Regions from separate parts of the Mesorhizobium sp. P2_C7 genome, predicted to be linked through region 2. Evidence: predicted binding sites of a transcription regulator. Region 2 holds the regulator's gene; each other region holds the start of a gene.
The links. Region 2 encodes PhoB, which activates phosphate uptake and scavenging genes when phosphate is short. Its sites were predicted from a motif close to TGTCATNNANCTGTCAT; they were not measured.
Positions count from the first base shown of each region.

Region 1 (7,810 bases), on a different contig from region 2:
ACGCGGTCGGTGAGACCGCTTTCGACGACGCGGCCATCCTTCATCACCATCATGCGCTGCGACAGAAGACGCGCCACGGCAAGGTCGTGGGTGACGACGATGGCGGCGAGACCGAGGTCGGTGACCAGGCCGCGCAGCAGGTCGAGCAGGCGTGCCTGCACCGAGACGTCGAGGCCGCCCGTCGGCTCATCCATGAACACCAGCCGTGGCTCGGTGACGAGGTTGCGGGCGATCTGCAGGCGCTGGCGCATGCCGCCGGAAAAGGCGCGCGGCTCGTCGTCGATGCGGTCTTCGTCGATCTCGACGCGCGACAGCCAGTCGACGGCCGTGGCGCGGATCTTTCCATAGTGGCGGTCGCCGACCGCCATCAGCCGTTCGCCGACATTGGCGCCGGCCGACACCGTCATGCGCAGGCCGTCGGCCGGGTTCTGGTGGACAAACCCCCAGTCGGTGCGCATCAGGAAGCGGCGTTCGGCCTCGCTCATCCGGTAGAGCTCGCGGAACTGGCCGTCGCGCATGCGGTAGCTGGCGGTGCCGGAACTCGGCAACAGCCGGGTCGACAGGCAGTTGAGCAGGGTCGTCTTGCCGGAACCGGACTCGCCGACCACAGCCAGAACTTCGCCGGGCCACAGGTCGAAGGAGACGTTGTCGCAGCCGACGCGCGAGCCGTAGAATTTGGAGAGCGCCGAGACGCGCAGCAATGGTTCGTCGGTCATTGCGCCGGCTCCATCGTCTCTGGGGCAAGATGGCCAAGATGACCCTCTTCACGCCGCTTCTCGCAGTGATCGGTGTCGGAGCAGACGAACATGTGGCCGCCGTGGTCGTCGAGGATGACCTCGTCGAGATAGACATTCTCGGCCGCGCACAGCGCGCAGGGCTGGTCGAAGGTCTGCACCTCGAACGGATGGTCCTCGAAGTCGAGGCTGACCACTTCGGTGAAGGGCGGCACGGCATAGATACGCTTTTCGCGGCCGGCGCCGAACAGCTGCAAAGCGGGCGAGCGGTGGATCTTGGGATTGTCGAATTTCGGCGTCGGCGACGGGTCCATCACGTAGCGACCCTCGACCTTGACCGGATAGGCATAGGTGGTGGCGATGCGGCCGTGCCTGGCGATGTCCTCGTAGAGCTTGACATGCATCAGGCCGTATTCCTCCAGCGCATGCATCTTGCGCGTTTCGGTCTCGCGCGGCTCGAGGAAGCGCAAGGGCTCGGGGATCGGCACCTGGTAGACCAGCACCTGGCCCGCCGTCAGGGGATGCTCGGGGATGCGGTGGCGGGTCTGGATGATGGTGGCGCTCGCGGTATCGGTCGTCACCGCGACGTTGGCGACCTTCTTGAAGAAGGCGCGGATCGAGACCGCGTTGGTGGTGTCGTCGGCGCCCTGGTCGATGACCTTCAAGACATCGTCGGGGCCGATGATCGAAGCGGTGACCTGGACGCCGCCGGTGCCCCAGCCATAAGGCATCGGCATCTCGCGCGAAGCGAACGGCACCTGATAGCCGGGGATGGCGATGCCCTTGAGGATCGCGCGGCGGATCATCCGCTTGGTCTGCTCGTCGAGGTAGGCGAAGTTGTAGGTGGCGATGTCTGTCGGTTGAGCGGTCATTCCGCGGCCTCCCTCTTGTCGTCCGCCTTCACCGGGTTTTCGCGGGCGTCATATTCGGCGCGCATGCGGCGCACGAGGTCGAGTTCGGCCTGGAAGTCGACATAGTGCGGCAGCTTTAGGTGCTCGACGAAGCCGGTAGCCTGGACATTGTCGGAATGCGAGATGACGAACTCCTCGTCCTGCGCGGCGGCGACGACATCTTCGCCGAGTTCCGAAGCGCGCAATGCCCGATCGCACAGCGCCATCGCCATCGCCTTGCGCTCGCTCTGGCCGAAGACCAGGCCGTAGCCGCGGGTGAATTGCGGCGGCGCCTTGGCCGAGCCCTTGAACTGGTTGACCATCTGGCATTCGGTGATCCGCACGGTGCCGAGCGGCACGGCGAACGGGAGTTCGGGGACATCCAGTTCCAGCTCGACCTCGCCGATGCGGATCTCGCCGACGAAGGGATGGTTACGGGCATAGCCGCGCTGCGTGGAATAGCCGAGCGCCAGCAAGAAGCCCTCATCGCCGCGTGACAGCGCCTGCAGGCGGATGTCGCGCGCCATCGGGAATTCCAGCGGCTCGCAGGTGATGTCGCCGGGGACATGGTCCTGCGGCATCTCGCCATCCGGCTCGATCAGGCCCTCGCGAGCAAGGATCGCAGAAACGCGCGGCATGGCCTGCGTTTCGGTCTCGCGCTGCAGCGGCTCGGCGACATCGCCGCCGGCGGCAAGCTCAGGGTCGAGCAGCCGGTGCGTGTAGTCGAAGGTCGGGCCGAGCAGCTGGCCGCCGGGCAGGTCCTTGTAGGTCGCCGAAACGCGCCGCTCGACCAGCATGGTGGCAGTGTCGATCGCCTTGGAGTAGCCGAAGCGCGGCAACGTGGTGCGATAAGCGCGCACCAGGAAGATCGCCTCGATCAGGTCGCCGCGCGCCTGGACGATGGCAAGCGCCGCCAGTTCCCGGTCGTAGAGCGAGCCTTCGCTCATCACCCGGTCGACGCCAAGCGCCAACTGTTCGACGATCTGGTCGAGGCGAAGGGCGGGCACCGAACGGTCGCCGCGCCGGCGGTCGGCGAGCAGGCTGTGGGCGTTGGCAATGGCCGCTTCGCCACCTTTTACCGCGACATACATCTCAGGCCCCCATCGTCTTGATGCGCGTTGTGCGCGGCAGACAGGCGACGCCATCCGATGTGGCGAGGATGATATCCACGCCGCGCGGAAAGCGCTGGTTATTCTGCTTCCACTGTTCGACGAAATGACGCGGCATCTGCGCCGGCGCGATCGTGGCACTGGTTTCGATGCCGGGGCCTTCGAGCAGCAGCGGGGCACCCGAAACGAGATCACTGACTTGCAGGATCAGCGTGGTGGAGCGGTCGGGATAGTCCTGCGTGCCTTGCGAAAAACCATCGAGCGCCATCATCTCGGCCGGCGTGGCGATCAAAGCGAAATGCGCATCGGCCGGCGTGTTGGCCAAGGGCGCACCGGTGTGGAAACCAAGCCAGGATTTGATCGCGGTAGAGGGCTGCAAAGCCGGGTCGAGCCAGAGTTGGGTGTCGTTGTCGCAAAGCGCCAGCGCTACGGCGCCGGCGGTCGCTGAAAGCGGCACCGGCGGGCGGGCGAAGGCGGGCAGGGGTTGCACGCTGCCCGGCCGCGCCATCGCGTCCATGACCGCGCGAAACACGATCTGGGCGTCGAAGACCGGATCGGCGAATCCGCCTTCGATCGATTGCGCTGCGATCTCCATCAGTCTTCTCCGCGAACCATGGTGAAGAAATCCACCTTCGTTGCCGCCGTCTCGGCGCGGCGCCGTTCATGCGCCGTGGCCAGAGCCGACCGCAGAGGCGCTATGAGCCCGGTCTCGACCTCGGCGCGACGCGCCGGGTCCTGCCACAACGCGTCGGCGATTGCCGCCAGCCTCGCCTTCTGCTTGTCGCGGCCAAGCGCGTAGCAATGGCCGACCTGTCCGGACGGCAGCCGGACAGTGGCGCGGGTAACGGTCGTCTCACCAACATTGAAAGGGGAGCCGCCACCGCCGATGCGGCCGCGCACGGTGACCAAGCCGGTCTCCGGGCCGCGCAGCAGCTCAGCTTCCGAGGGCAGCCCGGTAGCGTTCCAGAGCCGGACGACGTCATCGCCGCTGGATTGCGCCAGTGTTGCCATGGCGGCCTTGCGCTCGGCCTGATCGCGGGCTTCCTGTCCTCGCATGAGCAACATTCCTCTTGGCTAGATTTGTCTATTGATATAGACAACTATACAAATTATACCTATTATCTAGCGCGAGTCCATGACGGGTGGATGACAAGCAATCGGAGGCTGGGGCAATTAATGGTCGGGCAGTTGGCAGCGGACAGCATCGAGCGGCGGAGTGGTGTCTCGCTGTGGCGGCAGATCGCCGACAAGATCCTGCATGCGATCGCCATCGGCGATTTCGCCGAGAATGCAGCGCTGCCGCCGGAGGTTGCGCTGGCCGAGCGCTATGGCGTCAACCGTCACACGGTGCGCAGTGCCATAGCAGCCCTTGTGCAGGAAGGGGTGCTGCGGGCCGAACAGGGACGTGGCACCTTCGTGCTGTCGCGCAAGCGGCTGTCCTATCCGATCGGCGCGCGCACACGGTTTTCGGCAGGCCTGCAAGGGCAGGCGTCGGAACGGCATATAGTCCTGCTTGCCTCGTCGGTGGAGCCGGCCAGCCAGCGCGTCGCCGAGGGGCTGGGCTTAGCGAGGGGAACAAACGTGATCCGGCTGGAAACACGCGGCGAAGCCGACGGTCGCCCGGTGTCGCGTGCTGCGGGCTGGTTCGAGGCCAGGCGCTTTGCCGGCATCGATGCCGCCATGGCTGAAACCGGCTCGATCACCGCATCGCTGGCACGTTTCGGCATAGAGGATTACTTGAGGCAATCGACAATGCTGTCAGCACGCCATGCCGATGCCGCCGACCTTGCCGACCTAGACCTGCAGCCTGGCGCCATCGTGCTGGTCACGGTCGCCGTCAACGTCACGCCCGACGGCCAGCCGATCCAGTTTTCCGAGTCACGGTTCCCGGCCGAGCGGGTCGAACTCAAATTGTCGGCGTTGTGAGCCGAGACCGCCGGTTGCCTAGATTGTCGAATTCAATTCCCTTAGCGAAAGCGCTAAGCGCTTTTCCCGGGAAAACCGCTTCAAACTTTTCCAGGATTGCACTCATCCGACTTCTATCACAGCCTTGATCAGACCGGATTTCTCGTGTGCCCAGCGTGCGAGATCATGTGGCGTGCCGGCCAGCGTGGTGCGGTGGGTGACGAGCTTGGCCAATGGCACGGCGCCATTGCGGATCGAGGCGGCGACGTGGTCGAAGTCGGCGCGCAACGCATTGCGACTGCCGATCAGGGTCATCTCGCGCTTGTGGAATTCCGGATCGGAGAAGGTGATGTCGTCCTTGACGACGCTGACCAGCACCAGTGTTCCGCCATGCGCGACATGGGCGAAGGCCGACTGCACCGACTGGGTGTTTCCGGTGGCGTCGAAGACCACATCGAAGCCTTCGCCAGCGGTCGCTTGCCCGACCAGATCAGACACCGCGCCGCGCGAACCGTCGAGGGTCTGGAAGCCGAGCTCGTTCGCGGCAAAGGCAAGCCTTTCGCTGCTCATGTCGAGCAGCGTCACGTCAAGCCCGGCGATGCCGGCGAAGATGGCGGTGCCGAGCCCGATCGGACCGGCGCCGATGACCAGCGTGCGGGCGCCGGGATCGGCGCTTGCGCGTCGCACAGCATGCGCGCCGATGGCCAGGAACTCGACAGCGGCGGCGTCGGCCAGCGACAGGCCGTTTGCCGGATAGAGATTTTGTGCCGGCACCAGAATCCGTTCGCACATGGCGCCGTCGCGATGGACGCCGAGCACCTCGATCTTGACGCAGCAATTCGGCTTGCCGTGCCGGCAGGCAATGCACTTGCCGCAGGAAAGATAGGGATTGATGACCACCGGCTCGCCAGCGGAAAGTGCAACGCCTTCGCCGGTCTCGACGATCGTTCCCGACACTTCATGGCCCATGATGCGGGGATAGGCGAGGAATGGGTGCTTGCCTTCGAAGATATGATAGTCGGTGCCGCAGATGCCGACATGGCTGACAGCCACCAGCGCCCAGCCGGGAGGTGGCGCGCTCGGCGCCGGACGGTCTTCCAGGACGAGCTCGCCAGGCGAGCGGCAGACGACGGCTTTCATGCTTCAATCCAGTTTGTCATGAAAATCGCCGGCCCATTTTCGCGACAGGGCCGGCGATCGATCTCAAATTATTGTCACTTGCTACCGCGGCGTCGCAGCCCGTCGAAATAGACGATGATGATGATCAGCGCGCCGGTGATGATGCGCTGCCAGAAGGCGTTGACGTTCAAGAGATTGGCGCCGTTGTTGATGGTGGCCAGGATGAAGGCGCCGAGCAGCGGCCCGTGCACCGAGCCGACCGCGCCGAACAGCGAGGTGCCGCCGATCACTGACGACGCGATCGCTTGCAGTTCCCAACCCTCGGCCTGGGTCGGGTTGCCGATGCCGATGCGTGAGGCCAGCAACACGCCGACGAACGCCGCGCAGAGACCCGACAGCGTGTAAGCCATGTAGATGGTTCGCTGGACATTGACGCCGGACAGGCGCGAGGCCTCGGCATTGGAGCCGACTGAGAACAAATACCGGCCCCAACGGCTGTGATGGAGGAAGATGTAGGCCGGAATGCCGACCAGGATCACCATCCAGAACAGGTTTGGGACGCCGAGGAAGGAGTTGCGCGAGAATTCCTGAAAGGCATCGTTGTTGATCGAGATCGAATTGCCGTTGGTCATCAAAAGACCGATGCCGCGCAACGACGTCAGCGTTGCCAGCGTGATGATGAAGGGCGGCAGCCCCATCTTGACGATGCCGAAGCCATGGAACAGGCCGATGGCGACGCCGACCAGCAAGGTGATAAGGATGGCGAGGAAGACCGGGATGCCGGCATTGATCAGCATCGCGGCTATGACGGTGGCGAAGCCAACCACGGCGCCGACCGAAAGATCGATGCCGCCGGTGATGATGACGAAGGTCTGGCCGACGGCCAGGATGGCGATCATCGAGCCCTGGCGCAGCAGGTTCGAGATGTTGTTGGCCGAAGCAAAGCTTGATGTCGACAGTGACAGGATGACCCACAGAAGCACCAGCAGCGCCAGCAGCGTCAGCCCGAACAGGGCATTGTAGTTGCGCTTCGGTTTTTCGGCAGGAATCGCCTCGGTGCTCATATCTGTTCTCCCAGCTTTTCTTGTTTCTCGGCGAGCGCCTGTGTGAGAATTTCCTCATGGTCGGCGGTGCGGAACCCGTGCGTGGCGACCAGTTTGCCGCGGCGGAATACGTGCAGCGTGTCGGCCAGTTCGTAAACCTCGGGCAGGTAGGACGAGATCAGGATGATGCCGGCTCCCTTCGACAACAATACGCTGAACAGGCGGTAGATCTCGGCCTTGGTGCCGACGTCGACGCCGACCGTCGGCTCGTCGAAGATGAACAGCCTGGCGCCGTGGGCCAGCCATTTGCCGATGACGATCTTCTGTTGGTTGCCACCGGACAGGCTGGACGCCAGTGCACTGCGCGTCGGCGTCTTGATCCTGAGATCGGCGATCTGGCGGTCGGCCTGGGTCCTTTCCTGCGCATTGGAGATCAGCAGATTGTTCGAGATGCGCTTGTAGATCGGCAGGTTGAGATTGAGGCCGACCGAAAGGTTGAGGCAGAGACCCTGATCGCGACGGCTTTCCGGTGCCAGCGCCATGCCAAGCTTGATCGCGTCATGCTCGGAGTTGATCTGGACCGGCTTGCCTTCCCACAGGATCTGGCCGGCCGATTTACGGTGGCGGCCGTAAAGCGTGGTGACGAACTCGCTGCGCCCGGCGCCGATCAGGCCGTAGAGCCCGACGATTTCGCCGGCTCGGACCGTCATCGATACATTCTCGAAGCCTTTGCCGGAAAGGTTCCTGGATTCGAGGATCGCCGCGCCCGGTGTGAAATGTTCCTTGTGGTAGATCTGTTCGATCGAGCGGTTGATCATCATCTTGACCAGCTCCGCGTCGTTGGTCTCGGCGATGTTGCGGGTGCCGACCAGCGTGCCGTCGCGCAGCACGGAAACACGGTCAGCCAGCTCGAACACTTCCTCCATGCGGTGGCTGATGTAGATGATCGTCACGCCCTCGCCCTTCAGCCGGCGGATCAGGGTGAAGAGCTGGTCGGCCTCCTTGCGGGT
Region 1 covers NZ_JBFUDW010000005.1:368,690-376,499, reverse strand. The annotation lists gene phnK (phosphonate C-P lyase system protein PhnK) at 1-716, opposite strand, end outside; gene AC1D2G_RS13695 (alpha-D-ribose 1-methylphosphonate 5-phosphate C-P-lyase PhnJ) at 713-1,606, opposite strand; gene AC1D2G_RS13690 (carbon-phosphorus lyase complex subunit) at 1,603-2,715, opposite strand; gene phnH (phosphonate C-P lyase system protein PhnH) at 2,717-3,328, opposite strand; gene phnG (phosphonate C-P lyase system protein PhnG) at 3,328-3,789, opposite strand; gene phnF (phosphonate metabolism transcriptional regulator PhnF) at 3,910-4,659, shown strand; gene AC1D2G_RS13670 (zinc-binding alcohol dehydrogenase family protein) at 4,762-5,778, opposite strand; gene AC1D2G_RS13665 (ABC transporter permease) at 5,853-6,821, opposite strand; gene AC1D2G_RS13660 (sugar ABC transporter ATP-binding protein) at 6,818-7,810, opposite strand, start outside.
Region 1: a site for PhoB is predicted at 3,869-3,885, ahead of phnF (phosphonate metabolism transcriptional regulator PhnF). Genes of this name have one in related genera too.

Region 2 (7,810 bases):
TCGTCCTTCTTGATCCAGCCGGCGTCGATGACGACGTTGAGATTGTCCTTGGTGATCGCGATCGGGGTCAGGAACAGCGAGTTGGTCTCGTTGCCGCCGGGCGTGGTGAACTTCACGGCGTTCGGGATCTTGTCCAGGGCAGTGCCAGCGGCCAGCTGCGAGGCGATTTCGGCAGCGTTCTTGCCGAGTTCGCGTGCGTCCTTCCACACCGACACGGTCTGTGTGCCGAGTGCGACGCGGTTCAGTGCGGCATGGTCGCCGTCCTGGCCGGACACCGGAACCGATCCTGCCAGCCCTTGCGCCGTCAGCGCGGCGACGACGCCGCCGGCGGTGCCGTCATTGGCTGCCACCACGGCATCGACCTTGTTGTCGTTGGCGGTGAGGAACTGTTCCATGTTCTTCTGGGCATTGGCGGGCAGCCAGCCATCCGTATAGGCTTCGCCGACATTCTTGATCTTGCCGCTGTCGATGGCTGCCTTGAGCACTTCCATGGAGCCGGCGAACAGGAAATCGGCATTCGGATCGGCGCCCGAGCCCTTGATGAAGACGTAGTTGCCTTCCGGCTTGACCTTGAACACTTCGCGGGCCTGCATGCGGCCGACTTCCTTGTTGTCGAAGGTTAGGTAGAACACGTTCTTGTTCTCGATCAGCCGGTCATAGCCGACGACCGGAATGCCTTCGTCCAATGCCTTCTGCACCGCCGGGCCGATGGCCGAGGCATCCTGCGCCAGGATGATCAGCGCGTTGGCGCCCTGCGAAATCAGGCTCTCGACGTCGGTGAGCTGCTTGCCCGGATTGGACTGTGCATCAGCGGAAATGTATTTGTCACCAGCCGCCTCGATGGCCTTCTTCATCGCCGCTTCGTCGGTCTTCCAGCGCTCTTCCTGGAAGTTGGACCACGAAACGCCGATGACCTTGTCCTTCGCCTGCGCGACCGACACCAGCGTCAGCGACATGGCGACACCCGCCAGGATGGCGGCTGTGAATTTTTTCATAATATCCTCCCTGCGCCGCGTATGGCGCGACCAAACTGACCCGTAGGCCGGCACAGAGGCTCTATTTTTTCGAGCCTCGAAAAAATAGTGATCCAACGCCCGAACGCTGTCAACATCGATTCTGATGGATTTTGACGTCTCTCCGAGTTTTTTTCGAGCTCCGTAATAAATAATGACAGGATGGTGGGGTTCTGCCAGAATTTGGCGTGGCGCATGTCGCCCAAAAGTGCGCAGCGGTTTTGGGGCAACGACACGCGCAGAAACAAGTGCCTGAAGCGCGTCGCGCTTTCAGGCTTCGCTGATGGCCTTCGGGAGGCACGAAAGGCTGCAGCGACCGGGAGGATGTGAAAAAGCATGTCGGTCGGAATCCGCCACGACGATCTGCGCCGCCGCAACCGGGCGATGGTGATTGCGGCCGTGCGCCGCGCCGGACAGCCGTCCCGCACCGAGATCGCCGCGACCACGGGCCTCAGCCATTCGACCATATCGGCGATCTCCTCCGACCTCATCGGCGAAGGCATCCTGACTGAGGGCAAGCCGAGCGAGGCCGGCTCGCTCAAACGCGGCCGGCCCCAGGTCGGCCTCGGCCTCAATCCGGAAGCGGCGGCGGTGATGACCGTGGTGTTGTCACTGAACTTCCTCTCGGTCGCCGTCATCGACTATGCCGGCCAGGTGATCGCCGAGGAACAGCGCCGGCTGGACACGCTGACCATGTCGCGCGACGCGCTGGTCGGTGAATGCGTTGCCATCGTACGGCGTCGTCTCGAAGACCCCGACCTCGACGTCCGCAGTGTCGCCCGCATCGCGTTGGCGATCCAGGGCATCACCGACACGCGTGCCCGCGCCATGCTGTGGTCGCCGATCACGCCGCACACCGACATCGCCTTCGCCGACATACTCGAGGACGAGTTCGGCATCCCCGCCACCATGGAGAACGACTGCAATATGATGGCGATAGCGTTGCGCTGGCGCGACCCCGAGCGCTACCGCGACGACTTCATCGCCATCCTGTTGTCGCACGGCATCGGCATGGGCCTGGTGCTGAAGGGCGAGCTGTTCACCGGCACTCATTCCTCGGGCGGCGAGTTCGGCCATATGATCCATCGGCCGCACGGCGCGCTGTGCCGCTGCGGGCGGCGCGGCTGCGTCGAGGCCTATGCCGGCAACTACGCCATCTGGCGCAACGCAAGGCAGATGAGTGAGGACGCGGAACCGGTCGCCGATGTCAGTGATGCCGACATGCGCGCGCTGGCGACCGCGGCCCGCGAGAGGGATGGACCCGAGCGCGAGGCCTATCGCAAGGCCGGCGAGGCACTCGGCTACGGTCTCGGCAGCCTGTTCGCGCTGATCGACCCGGCGCCCGTCGCCATGGTCGGCGTCAGCGCCGCCGCCTTCGACCTGATCGAGCCGGCATTGCGCGAGGCGATTGCCCAGACCGCCGGCGGCCAGCATTCGCAATCGATTTCCTTCGACACCGAACCGAACGAACTTCCACTGATCCGCGAAGGCTGCGCCACGCGGGCATTGACCTTTGTCGACCAGGAGATTTTCGCGCCCGGCACGCAGGCGAGGTCCGGCCTCGGCGGCAAGAACGTCGCGTGAATGGCGCGCCTGGATGTGTTGAGATTCAGGTTAGGCCGAGTCGAGAATGGCGGGTTCCAAGAACCGGAGCGGAGCGGACATTTGGATCCGTGAGTGCCGGAAGCGCAGGAAACTGCCGTTCGCAGGCCGGCATCACCTGAATATCAGCATATCCCTAATCTTCCCGGATTGCGTAGCCCGCCCCACGAATGGTGCGGATGACATCGGGCATGCGGCCATTGTTGACCGCCTTGCGCAGCCGGCCGACATGCACGTCGACCGTGCGTTCGTCGATGTAGATCGTCTCGCCCCAGACATTGTCGAGCAGTTGGCTGCGCGAGAACACACGGCCGGGATGGCGCATCATGAATTCGAGCAGGCGGAATTCGGTCGGTCCGAGCCGGATCTCGCTCTTCTTGCGATAGACCCTGTGCGATTCACGATCGAGCACGATGTCGCCGACCTTGAGCACGCTGGACAGCACTTCCGGCTTGGCGCGGCGCAGCAGCGCCTTGACCCTGGCCATGAACTCCGGCGTCGAGAACGGCTTGACCAGATAATCGTCGGCGCCTGTCGAGAGGCCCCGCACACGATCGCTTTCCTCGCCACGCGCGGTCAGCATGATGATCGGCAGCCGCTCGGTCTCGGGACGCATCCTTAGCCGGCGGCAGAGTTCGATTCCGGAAACCGCCGGCACCATCCAGTCCAGCACCAGAAGGTCGGGGACGTTCTCCTGCAGGCGGATCTCGGCCTCGTCGCCGCGCGTCACCACCTCGACCTGGTAACCCTCGGACTCCAGATTGTAACGGAGCAGCACACCTAGCGGCTCCTCGTCCTCCACCACCATGATGCGTGGCGCGATCATCGACTGGTCACCCCTGCCGTCATGCCGCCGGCGCGGACATTGCCGTCTCGTCCTGCTTCGGACGATTGGCGGGCAGCTGCGTGCCGGTCAAAACATAGTACGCATTTTCCGCGATGTTGGTGACGTGATCGCCGATGCGTTCGAGGTTCTTGGCGCAGAACAAAAGATGCGTGCAGGCGGTGATGTTGCGCGGGTCTTCCATCATGTAGGTCAGGAGTTCGCGGAACACGGAGGTGTACTTGACGTCGATGCGCTCGTCGTCGGCGCGCAGCTTCGCCAGCGCCGCCGCGTCGCGCGCCGTATATTCCTCGATGACGCCCTGCACCTGGATCAGCACCAGCTGCGCCATTGCGTCGATGGAGTGCGACAGGTCGCGCGGGGTTACGCTGAGGCCGACGGTGCCGACGCGCTTGGCGATGTTCTTGGCAAGGTCGCCAATGCGCTCGAGGTCGCCGGCCATGCGGATCGAACCGACAACATGGCGCAGATCGTCGGCCATCGGCTGACGCTTAGCGATCAGTGTGATAGCGCGGTCGTCGAGCTCGCGCTGGCGCGCGTCCATGATCGCATCGTCGGAGACGACTCGCTGCGCCAGGGCGTTGTCGGAATTCAGCAGCGCCTTGGTGGCGCCGCCGACCATCGAGCCGGCGAGGTCGCCCATGTCGCGGATCAGCCTGCTGATCTGTCCGAGATCCTCGTCGAAAGAAGCGACTGTGTGTTCGCCCATGATCTTAGTCCTCGTATGCCTGAGCTCAGCCGAAGCGGCCGGTGATGTAGTCCTGCGTGCGCTTCTCGCGGGGCGACGTGAAGATCTTCTCGGTGCGGTCGAACTCGACCAGTTCGCCCAGATACATGAAGGCGGTCTGCTTCGACACGCGCGCCGCCTGCTGCATGTTGTGGGTGACGATGACGATCGTGTAGTCGGCTTGCAACTCGTCGATCAGCTCTTCGATCTTGGCGGTCGACAGCGGGTCAAGCGCCGAGGCCGGCTCGTCGAGCAGGATGACTTCCGGCTTCACCGCCACGGTGCGGGCGATGCAGAGACGCTGCTGCTGGCCGCCGGAGAGGCTGAGGCCGCTGGCGTTGAGCTTGTCCTTCACTTCGGTCCACAGTGCGGCGCGCTTCAGCGCCTGCTCGACACGGCCGTCCATCTCGGACTTGCTGATCTTCTCGTAGAGCCTGACGCCGAAGGCGATGTTTTCATAGATCGACATCGGGAACGGCGTCGGCTTCTGGAACACCATGCCGATCTTGGTCCGCAGCAGATTGAGGTCCTGCGAGCGGTCGAGAACGTTCTGGCCGTCGAGCAGCACCTGGCCCTCGGCGGTCTGCTTGGGATAGAGCTCGTAGATGCGGTTGAAGACGCGCAGCAGCGTCGACTTCCCGCAGCCCGAAGGTCCGATGAAGGCGGTGACGCTGCGCTCGGGCAGCGACAGCGTGATGTCCTTCAGCGCCTTGCTCTGGCCGTAGTAGAAGTTGAGGTTCTTGACCTCGATCTTGGCCTTGCCGGCAATTGCCTCGGCGGCGATCGTCATGTCTGGAGACAACATCTGGCTCATTTGTCCTCTCTGCGTCCGGTCAGGCTGCGAGCAAAGATGCTGAGCGCGAGAACCGTCAATGTGATGATGAGTGCACCGGTCCAGGCCAGTTGCTGCCATTCCTCGTAAGGGCTGAGAGCAAACTGGAAGATGGTCACAGGCAGGCTGGCCATCGGCGCGTTGAGATTGCTCGACCAGAACTGGTTGTTGAGCGCTGTAAAGAGCAGTGGCGCCGTCTCGCCGGAGATACGGGCGATCGACAGCAATATGCCGGTGACGATGCCGGAAAGGGCGGCGCGGTAAGCGACCGACTTGATGACCACCCAGCGCGGCGCGCCGATCGCAGTGCCGGCTTCGCGCAACGCGTTCGGCACCAGGTTGAGCATGTCCTCGGTGGTGCGCACGACGACCGGGATGACCAGGATGGCAAGCGCGACGGCGCCGGCGATCGCCGAGAAATGCCCCATCGGCCGGACCATCAGTTCGTAGACGAACAGGCCGATGATGATCGACGGCGCCGACAAAAGGATGTCGTTGATGAAGCGCACCACGGTGGTGAGCTTCGAAAAGCGTCCGTACTCGGCCATGTAGGTGCCGGCCAGCACGCCGATTGGTGTACCGACGACGACGCCGATAATGGTCATCACGATGCTGCCGTAGATGGCGTTGAGCAGGCCACCGGCATCGCCGGGCGGCGGCGTCATTTCGGTGAACACCGCAAGATTGACGCCGGACAGGCCCTTGTAGAGCAGGGCGCCGAGGATGAGCGCCAGCCAGGCAAGTCCGATGCCCGCGGCGGCGACGCACAGCGTCATCATCACGGAATTCTTCCTCTTGCGGCTCTGATGAAGCGATGTGGCTGTCGACATCGGTCAGGCTCCCGTGCGGGCGTCAATGCGCATCAGCATGTAGCGTGCGATGGCGAGGATCAGGAAGGTGATGACGAACAGGATCAGGCCGAGCGCCACCAGCGAAGAGGTGTAGAGATCGCCGACGGCTTCGGTGAATTCGTTGGCGATGGTTGCGGAGATCGTCGTTGCCGGCGCGAACAGCGAGGTGCTGATGCGATGCGCGTTGCCGATGACGAAGGTCACTGCCATGGTTTCGCCGAGCGCGCGGCCGAGGCCGAGCATGACGCCGCCCATGATGCCGATCCTTGTGTAGGGAATGACCACGCGGCGGGTCACTTCCCAGGTCGTGCAGCCGATGCCGTAGGCGGACTCTTTCAGCACCGGCGGCACCGTGTCGAAGACGTCCTTGGTGATCGAGGTGATGAAAGGCAGCACCATGATGGCAAGGATCAGCGACGACGTCAAAAGGCCGATGCCGTAGGGCGGACCGGCAAACAGGCTGTTGAGGCCGGGAATGCCGTGGAACACGCTGATGATGAAGGGCTGCACGGTCGTCTGCAGGAAGGGCGCCAGCACGAACAGGCCCCAGATGCCGTAGATGATCGAAGGGATGCCGGCGAGCAGCTCAACCGCCATGCCGATCGGGCGCCGCAGCGGGCGCGGGCAAAGCTCGGTGAGGAAGATGGCGATGCCGATGCCGAGCGGCACGGCAATCAGGATGGCGATGGCGGACGTGATGATGGTGCCATAGATCGGCGCCAGCGCGCCGAATTTCTCGGTCACCGGATTCCAGCTTTCGCTGGTCAGGAAGGAGAAGCCGAAGGTCGACAGGGCTTGCCAGGAGCCGGCAAACAGCGAGATCGCAACACCGCCGAGCAAGACCAGCACCAGTATGGCTGCGGCACGGGTCATTCCGTGAAAGATCGCGTCGGTCAGCGCGAAACGTCTGACAGTCGCGTCGCGCGAACCTCGAATGGCTGGCAAGGCTTCCTGGACAGCACTCATGTGAAGCTCGGCTTTTTTGAGTTGAGGGAAAAGGAGCGCCGCGGCGCGGCGCTCCTTCCAAGGGACGTTATTCGCCGACGTAGACGGGCTTGCCGTCAGCCTGGATGTCGGCCTTCCACGAAGCCTTGATCAGGTCGACGACGCTGTCGGGGATCGAGACGTAGTCGAGACCCTTGGCGGTTTCCTTGCCGTCCTTGTAGGCCCAGGCAAAGAACTTCAGCGCTTCGCCGGTCGCGGCAGCATCGTCGGGGGTCTTGTGGATCAGCACCCAGGTCGAAGCAGCGATCGGCCAGGTGGTATCGCCGGGTTCGTTGGTGATGATGACGTTGAAGTTCTTCGCGCCCTTGAAGTCGGCATTCGAAGCAGCCGAGCCGAAGGATTCGAGCGACGGCTCGACGACCTTGCCCGCGGCGTTCAACATCTTGGAGTACGACAGGTTGTTCTGCTTGGCGTAGGCATACTCGACGTAGCCGATGCCGCCGTCGGTCTGCTTGACGGTGTTGGCAACGCCTTCGCTGCCCTTTGCGCCGACGCCGGTCGGCCATTCGACGGCGGTGTCCGAACCAACCTTGTCCTTCCAGTCGGGGGACAGCTTGACCAGATAGTTGGTGAAGTTGAAGGTCGTGCCCGAGCCGTCCGAACGGTGGACGACGGCGATCGCCGTCGACGGCAGGGTCAGGGTCGGGTTCAGCGCCTTGATCGCGGCGTCGTCCCAGGTGGTGATGGCGCCAAGGTAGATCTGCGCGATCGTCTTGCCGTCAAGGATGAGTTCGCCCGGCTTGACGCCCGTCAGGTTGACGATCGGCACGATGCCGCCCATCACCATCGGGAACTGCACGAGGCCGTTCTTTTCCAGATCGGCATCGGACATCGGCTTGTCGGTGGCGCCGAAGGTCACTGTCTTGGCGATGACCTGCTTGATGCCGCCGCCCGAACCGATCGACTGGTAGTTGAGGCCGACGCCGGTGTCTTTCT
Region 2 covers NZ_JBFUDW010000013.1:111,415-119,224, reverse strand. The annotation lists gene xylF (D-xylose ABC transporter substrate-binding protein) at 1-995, opposite strand, end outside; gene AC1D2G_RS24915 (ROK family protein) at 1,350-2,597, shown strand; gene phoB (phosphate regulon transcriptional regulator PhoB) at 2,752-3,441, opposite strand; gene phoU (phosphate signaling complex protein PhoU) at 3,461-4,168, opposite strand; gene pstB (phosphate ABC transporter ATP-binding protein PstB) at 4,194-5,000, opposite strand; gene pstA (phosphate ABC transporter permease PstA) at 4,997-5,848, opposite strand; gene pstC (phosphate ABC transporter permease subunit PstC) at 5,852-6,835, opposite strand; gene pstS (phosphate ABC transporter substrate-binding protein PstS) at 6,903-7,810, opposite strand, start outside.

Region 3 (7,810 bases), on a different contig from region 2:
CCCGAGCGCCGGTGGCTGGCGATGCGGACCGCCTCGATCTGCCCGCGCCAGGCGCCCTTGTGCGAGAGGCCGGCAAGAAAGGTGATCTGCAAGGTGCCGATCACTTCGGCGCCGTCCACGGCCACCGCCAGCAGCTGATTGGGATCGGCGTCGATGGCATTGAAGGCATCGACATAACCGCGCGCCAGCGGCAGCGAGGCGTCCTCACGGCCGGCGCCCAGCGGATCGTCGGCCAGCATGGCGACGATATCAGGCAGGTCGAAGGCTTGCGCTCGGCGGAATTCGATCATGGTTGCATGACTTACGGCGCAGTGCCGGTGTCGGCAAGGCGCTTGAGTTGGCAACGGGAGCGCCGCCCCTCATCTGCCTGCCGGCATCTTCTCCCCGTATAGTGACGGGGAGAAGGACCCAGTCACCGATGATTTCGCCATCTGCCAGCGTTGCAGAAAAAGCGCCGGCGTTGAAGCTGCCCCTTTCTCCCCGTCACTATACGGGGAGAAATGTCCGGCAGGACAATGAGGGGCAGCACTAACTTTGCAGGCTGCAGATCACCCTCATACATCAGCCTCGCGCCCTTCGAGATAGCGGAGGTTGCTAGGCCAATACTTACCGCAGGCGATTGCGCGCCTGCATCAGGGCGAACCCCAGCAGGTTCTCCCCGCGCCACAAAAGCGGGTTGGCTGCTTTCTCGTCATCGGCGGCAAGCCCAATGCCCCACACCCGGTCCATGGGGCTCGCTTCAACCAGGATCTGCTCACCGGTCGACAGCAAATATTCGCGCAGGGCCGCATTCTGCCGGAATTTCTCAAAGCTCCCCTCGCCCACAATGCGCCGCTTCTCCGCGTCCCATCTGCCTTCGTCGAAGCCGCGCACCTGGCGACCGAGCTGCTTCGCCTGCTTCGGGCTTCCCGCGCGCACGATCTGCGCCGCCGTCTCGTCATCGCCGAACAGCCTCGCCTTCTCGGCCATCATCCAATGTTCAGCTGTCGGATAGCTGCGTCCAGCCACCGTGAACGAGGCATGCCACCACTGGCTGAAGCAGGACGCGCTGATGCGGCCGTCCCTGGACGGCTGATGCCCCCAGAAGAACAGGAATTTGAGCCGGGACTTGGAACGGAAGGCTTCCTCGAGCCGGGAGCGATCGTAAATCATGGGCATGAAAGAACAGAGCCAGAGGCCGGCTTGTCAATACCGATAGCGTCGGCGTGTGTTGCACGTTCGGCAGCGCCAGTGTTTGAGGTTCAGCGACCAGGCTCCACGAACCCGGCAGGCAAATCAATCCGCATCCCCAGCCTTAGCCTTGCCGCACTGCGCCAGCACCTTGCCGATGGCCGCGCTCGAGCCCTTCAGCGAGAAACTGCTCTCGCCGTATTTTGCGGCGCTGACCTGCACATCGCCTTTCCCGCGCAGCAGATCCAGCAGCGGATCGGCTTTGGCCAGGTTCACCACGAAGTAGTTGTACATGGCTTCGAGCTGCAGGGTCTTCGTCACCGTCTTGCCGTCGGCCTTGAAGTCGAACGCGCCGCTGATGCCCGGCTCCAGTTGCTGGCCGGTGGCGCCGAGGTCGTAGCTCAGCACCGGCGTGTCGAAACAGGCCAGCATCAGATGCGCATCGCCTTTCGGCCCGCCGCAGACCGAGGCGGTCAGCACGCTGCCGCCCTCGTCCTCCTCCATCTCAGCGCTCCAGCCGCCGCAGGACGCGGCCAACGCCGGCTGTACGGCCTGCAACACCGCCACCATACCCGCGACGATCAGATATCTCATGACTTCCCCCTCAGGCATTTGCGGCCGCACCCATCGGCATTCTATAGGAAAAGCGGTTCCGTGGCATAGCCCGTCGCGGCGTGCCATCCTGATTGTGCGGAGAGCGGTGTTGAGAGCCTGTGTTCGTCTGTGCCTGTCGCTGGCCGCCCTGTTGGGCTTGCCGCTCGCCGCCCATGCCGACTGGAAGCCGGTCGAGAAGGTCGAAACCTACGCCATATCAGGCCAGTCCGGGCCGGAGCTCTACCGCTCGATCGGCGACAACGGACCGAAGGTCGGCATTGCCCGCGCCATCGCCCACACCAATTTCAAGCTGACCTGGACCAGGGACTATCAGGCGCGAGCGGGAGCCTGCGTGCTGGTCTCGGCACGGCCGAAGCTCATCATCACCTACACCTTGCCCAGCCCCTCCTCGCCACTGCCGCCAGCAATCCAGAAGAATTGGGAGGTTTTCATTGCCGGCGTCAGCGCCCATGAGAAGGTCCACGGCGCAACCATTGTCGACATGGTGCGCAAGATCGAAGCGGCGACCGTCGGCCTCAGCGTCGCCGACGACCCCAAATGCAGCAAGATCCGCGCCGAGATGACGAAGCGCCTGTCCGGACTGTCTCAGGCACAGCGACAGGCGAGCCGCGATTTCGACCGCATCGAACTCGGCCAGGGCGGCAATCTGCAAAAACTCATCCTTGCCCTGGTCAACGGCGGCTGAAGCTAGCCTCGAGCCTCCGAAACCAGACCGTCGAGAAGCGCAAAACCTTCCGGCCAGTCGCCCAGACCACTCTGCGCATTGATGTGGCCGAACGCGCCGATGACGGCAAGGCCGCTGCCCCACTGCTTCGCCCTCGCCTCGGCATAGTCCGCAGCGCCATAGGGATCGTTGGTGCTGGTCACCACCAGCGAGGCAAACCGCAGCCGGCCCTCGGGAATTTTGGCAAAGGCCATCCCGTAAGCCGGGAACACGACCGCCGTCGGATCGGGAACACCGACCAGCAAGGCCGCCTGGACCGGGCGCCGCGAGATCTTCTGCCAATGCGCGATCAGCAGGCAGGACAGGCTGTGCGCGACCAGGACCGGCGGCTCCGGCGCCTCGATCACGGCAGCCTCGAGCGCTGCCAGCCAGTCGGTGAAATCCGGCAGGTCCCAGCTGGAGGGCTGGAACCGCCGCATCGCCGGATTGGCGCTTTCCCAGCGCGATTGCCAGTGGGCTGGACCCGAACCGCCGCTGCCGGGCAGGATGATGAAATGCGTCATGTCGCCTTGCTCCTATCTATTGAAGGAGCATGGTGGTGTCTTGCCAGGGCCCCGGAAATGGGAAATCATCGGAAAAGTCACGGCTTGTCCGATGGATTCAAGGTGATCATGAAAAACAACGATGAGCGCGCGCCGCTCGACCCGACCGACATCGCCATTGTCGAAGCCATGCAGGAAAACGGCCGCATCGGCATGTCCGAGCTTGGCCGCCGGGTCGGCCTGTCGCAGCCGGCGACCTCCGAGCGGGTGAAACGGCTGGAGGAGCGCGGCGTCATTGCCGGCTACACCGCGGTGATCGATCCCGCCGCACTTGGCCTCGGCATGATGGCGATCATCCGGGTGCGCACCACGCATGAGCACATCCGGCCCTGCCTGAAGCAGTTCGCCGAGATGCCGCAGATTACCGAGGTGCACCGGCTGACCGGCGAAGACTGCTTCATCCTGAAAGTGGTCGTCCCCTCGCCGGCGCAGCTTGAAACCATCGTCGACGCGGTGGCCCGCCACGGCGCGGTCACCACGGCGCTGGTGCTGCGCAGCGAGGCGCCGAAGCCGATCGGCCGCGACCTGATCCGGAGATCAGGCGGCTAGAGCAAAGGGGGCTCGCCGCACCGAGGTCTTGAGTTGCCCTAGCGGCTGAGATCGAGCGCCGCGCTCAAATCGCCCATCGGCGGCTGGTCGTTGTTGCGCAGCGCCTTGTCGCGGGCGACGATGCCGGGCAGCACCGGCAAATCGTAACGCGCGGTGATGAAGCGCAGGATCGACGTCGTGTCGTATTGGGTGTGGTCGACAGTACCCATCTTCGCATAGGGCGAGATGATGAAGGCGGGGATGCGGTTGCCCGGCCCCCAACGGTCGGCCTTCGGCGGCGCGACATGGTCCCAGAAACCGCCATTCTCGTCATAGGTGACGACCACCAGCATATGGCTCCATTGCGGGCTCTTCTCCAGATGCGAGACGACGTCGGCGAGATGCTGGTCGCCGCTCGCCACATCGGCGTAGCCGCCATGCTCGTTGAGATTGCCTTGCGGCTTGTAAAAACTCACCGCCGGCAGCTTGCCGTCGTCGATCGCCTTGATGAATTCGGTCCCGTCGAGGCCGCCATCCCTGAGATGTTCGGCCCGCGCGGCCGTGCCGGGCGCGTAAGCGGCGAAATAGTTGAATGGCTGGTGATGGTACTGGAAGTTCGGCACCGGCGTCGCATTCTTGCCGTCGAGCGTTGCCTGCCAGGCGCCGGAATACCAGGCCCAGCTGACGCCCTTCAGCGACAACAGATCGCCTATGGTGATCTCGTGCTGCGGCGGCAGCGTGGTCGGCTGCGCCGGATCGGCCAGTGCCTTGTCGCCGCCTTCGGCCGGCTTGTTGGCGCTCGGCTGATAGGGCGGCTGCATGGTGTTGACGGCGTGGAAGTCTGGCGTGATGGCGCCGTCATTGACAAATTTCGGCGCCCCGCCGAGGGCCGAGGCCGGCGAATTGTCGGCGACCTTCAGCGTCGTGCCATCGGCCTCGACCACGGCGATCTGCCCCTTGACCGGGCTGGTGTCGGCATTTGGATAGACCGGAACGCAGGCGCAGGCGAGCATGATATGGTTGAGGAAGGAGCCGCCGAAGGCGCCCTGGAAGAAATTGTCGGCCAAAACGTATTTCTTCGCCACCGCCCACATCGGCAGCACCGAGCCGTCATAGTGACCCATCACCAGGCCGCCGGAATCGGCCCATGCGACGAACTTGTCGTTCTTCCCGCCGTCGATCTGCATCTGCTCCTGATAGAAGCGGTGCCAGAGGTCGCGCGTGATGACGGAGGTCTTCTCGTTGAAGCCGCTGGCGTCGTCGATGGCGAAGCTGGCATTGCTGAGATGGGCCGTCTGCGCCTCGGTCACCGGCGGCGTCACGCCCTTGGCGGTCAGGCCGCCCCAGGCCGGCGGCAGTTCGCTCAGCGGCTTGCCGTCGCGGTCGAGCTGGCGCACCTGGCCGGCCGAAAGGTTGGCCAGTCCGTTGGCGCCGGGGAAGCCGCCATAGAGATTATCGAAGCTGCGGTTTTCGGCATAGATGACGACGACGGTGTCTATCTTGTCGAAGCCGGGAGGGGCTGCGTTGGCTGTAGCCGGAATCGAGGCCAGCGCCGTGCCGGCCAGGCAAAGCGAGGTGAAAAGCGTGAACCGCGTCATGGGAGGTCCTCATGGCTAGGGTGATGGCTAGAGGGCAGTGCATGGCTTGGGGGCGACGAGCCATGGCTTCGGACGCTAGGTCGATGCTTTGTCACCTTTGTGACATTTATCGCCCATCCGAACACGGTTGCGTGAGCGGGTGGACCGGTCATCAATCCGTTGCAGTGCGGACCTAATTGCGGAACAAATCGGACTGAACCTTATGACCGCAAGACGATGGAAAGGCTTGATGATCGCGACCGCCGCGGCATCGATGTTTGGCCTCGCCACCATCCTGCCCGGCAACGCCGTCAGCGCCGGTAGCGGCAGTGTCCATCCCGGACCGATGTCGCGCGCGGATGCCTTCGCGCGGGCGCAGGCGCTGGCAGCGCTTGGCCGAAAGATGTTCTTCGACCCGTCGCTGTCGGCTTCAGGCAAACAATCCTGCTCGTCCTGCCATGATCCGCACCATGCCTTCGGTCCGGCCTCGGCGGCACCGGTCGAGATGGGCGGTCCGAAGCTGGACCAGCCCGGACTGCGCGCCGTGCCGTCACTTCGCTACCTTCAGGCGGTGCCAGCCTTCACGGAGCATTTCTACGATTCCGAGGATGAAGGCGACGAAAGCGTCGACAACGGCCCAACCGGCGGCCTGACCTGGGACGGCCGCGCCGACCGCGGCCGCGACCAGGCCAAGATCCCGCTGCTGTCGCCATTCGAGATGGCCAACAAGGATGCCGCCGCCGTCACCGCCGGACTGCGAAAGTCCAGCTATGCCGATGAATTCAAGGCCGCCTTCGGCGACACCGTGTTCGACCACCCGGACGACGCCTTCGAGGCCGCTGCCGAGGCGCTCGGCACTTTCGAGCAGAGCAGCACCGACTTCTACCCCTATTCCAGCCGCTACGACGCCTTCCTCGCCGGCAAGGCGACGCTGTCAGCGCAGGAATTGCGCGGGCGCGCGCTGTTCGAGGACGAAACCAAGGGCAATTGCGCCAGTTGCCACCTGAGCGAACCCGCCAATGACGGCGAGCCGCCGCAATTCACCGATTTCGGCCTGATCGCCGTCGCCGTGCCGCGCAACCCGGCCATCCCTGCCAATGCCGACCCCGCCTATTTCGATCTCGGCCTGTGCGGGCCGGTCAGGACCGACCTCCATGGCCGGGCTGAGTATTGCGGCCTGTTTCGCACGCCGACACTGCGCAACGTCGCGCTGCGCAGAAGCTTCTTCCACAACGGCTACTTCCACACGCTGCGCGACGCGGTTGCCTTCTATGCCAGCCGCGACAGCGATCCCGGCCATTGGTATCCCAAGAATGCCGACGGCACGATCCGGCAAAATGACGATTTGCCAAAGGCTTACTGGGCCAACCTCAACCAAGACCCGCCCTTCGGCAAGAAGCCCGGCGACAAACCGGCACTGACCGACCCCGAAATCGACGACATCGTCGCCTTCCTGCAAACGCTGACCGATGCCGATCAGCAGGCCGGGGCGGTACCGGCGAACTGATTACCTGGACCTTGCGCATGCCCAATCCCGCTTTCTCGCACCCACAAAACAGGCTTCCGGATCTTGCCGGATTTGGTGTGCGGGGGCACCGGGGCCGCAAGGAAGGGCATTGGTTATTGGCGCTTACTCATTAGCGCTTCCTAAACTGCTCTGGGGTATCCCTTACCAATTGATGGTGGGACGCCGATGAACGCATTCTGGCGAGCAGTCGGATTTGTTGTGATCCTTGTGACCGGCGCAGCGATGCTGGCGGCCTTGCATATCGACGCCCAGCGGAACTTCGCGCTTGCCAAGGAACGCTACATCGAGAACTCCCAGGCGGCAGCCCGGACAACCGCCAAGACGGTCGAAGACGCCTTGCGGGCCGTCTACGAGAATGTGCGAACGCTGAGCTACCTGCCAAGCGTCCGAAACCTCGACCGGCATGGCACGAACCTCGGCGACGAGGGCCGCGCGACAATCCAGCAGATCTACAACAACCTCGCCAACAACGTCTCCATTTCCGAGGTCTACTTCCTGCCGCTGGATTTCGACCCCGACCGCTTCGATGCGGTGACCGGAAAGCTCGAGGAGCCGATCCTCCAGTTCGACCAGCTGATCGTGAATGCCAGGGCGCGGTCCGACGCAGCAGCCGCAAAGTCCGCAAAGCTTGACGAGAACGCGCTGACCCGGCCCGCCGAAGAGGTCGAAACCTATGAGTACCAGGAACTGGCCAAACAGCTCGCCTGGCTGAAGGCGAACTATCCGAATTCGAGCGCCATTGACGGGCTGAATGTGCCGATCATCGGCACCAAGGAGCTCATCACCTGCGACAACACCGATTTCATCCACACCGGCAATGACGCGGATCGCTCCGGTTTCATCCTTTCGGTCCCGGTCTTCGGCCAGGATGGCAGCCTGCGCGGCTCCGTCTCGGCAATCATGCTCACCTCGGCACTGAGAAAACTGTTGCCGAGCAGCGACTATGTCATCGTCAATTCAGGCTACGGATTTGAATCCGACCAGCACAAGATGTCGACGGCCCTGGCGGCGGATTCCCGTGCCTTCACGGCGGCCGACCCCAATCTGATCTATTCCGAAGTCATCCCGCTCTCGCTCAACGATCCCAGAAGCGCCTGGCGTCTCTGGGCCGGTTTCCCCAACAGCA
Region 3 covers NZ_JBFUDW010000003.1:104,258-112,067, reverse strand. The annotation lists gene AC1D2G_RS08240 (N-acetyltransferase family protein) at 1-290, opposite strand, end outside; gene AC1D2G_RS08235 (NADAR family protein) at 607-1,152, opposite strand; gene AC1D2G_RS08230 (hypothetical protein) at 1,276-1,764, opposite strand; gene AC1D2G_RS08225 (DUF922 domain-containing Zn-dependent protease) at 1,874-2,470, shown strand; gene AC1D2G_RS08220 (RBBP9/YdeN family alpha/beta hydrolase) at 2,473-3,012, opposite strand; gene AC1D2G_RS08215 (Lrp/AsnC family transcriptional regulator) at 3,121-3,600, shown strand; gene AC1D2G_RS08210 (acid phosphatase) at 3,639-5,177, opposite strand; gene AC1D2G_RS08205 (cytochrome-c peroxidase) at 5,431-6,663, shown strand; gene AC1D2G_RS08200 (putative bifunctional diguanylate cyclase/phosphodiesterase) at 6,883-7,810, shown strand, end outside.
Region 3: a site for PhoB is predicted at 5,267-5,283, ahead of AC1D2G_RS08210 (acid phosphatase). Genes of this name have one in related genera too.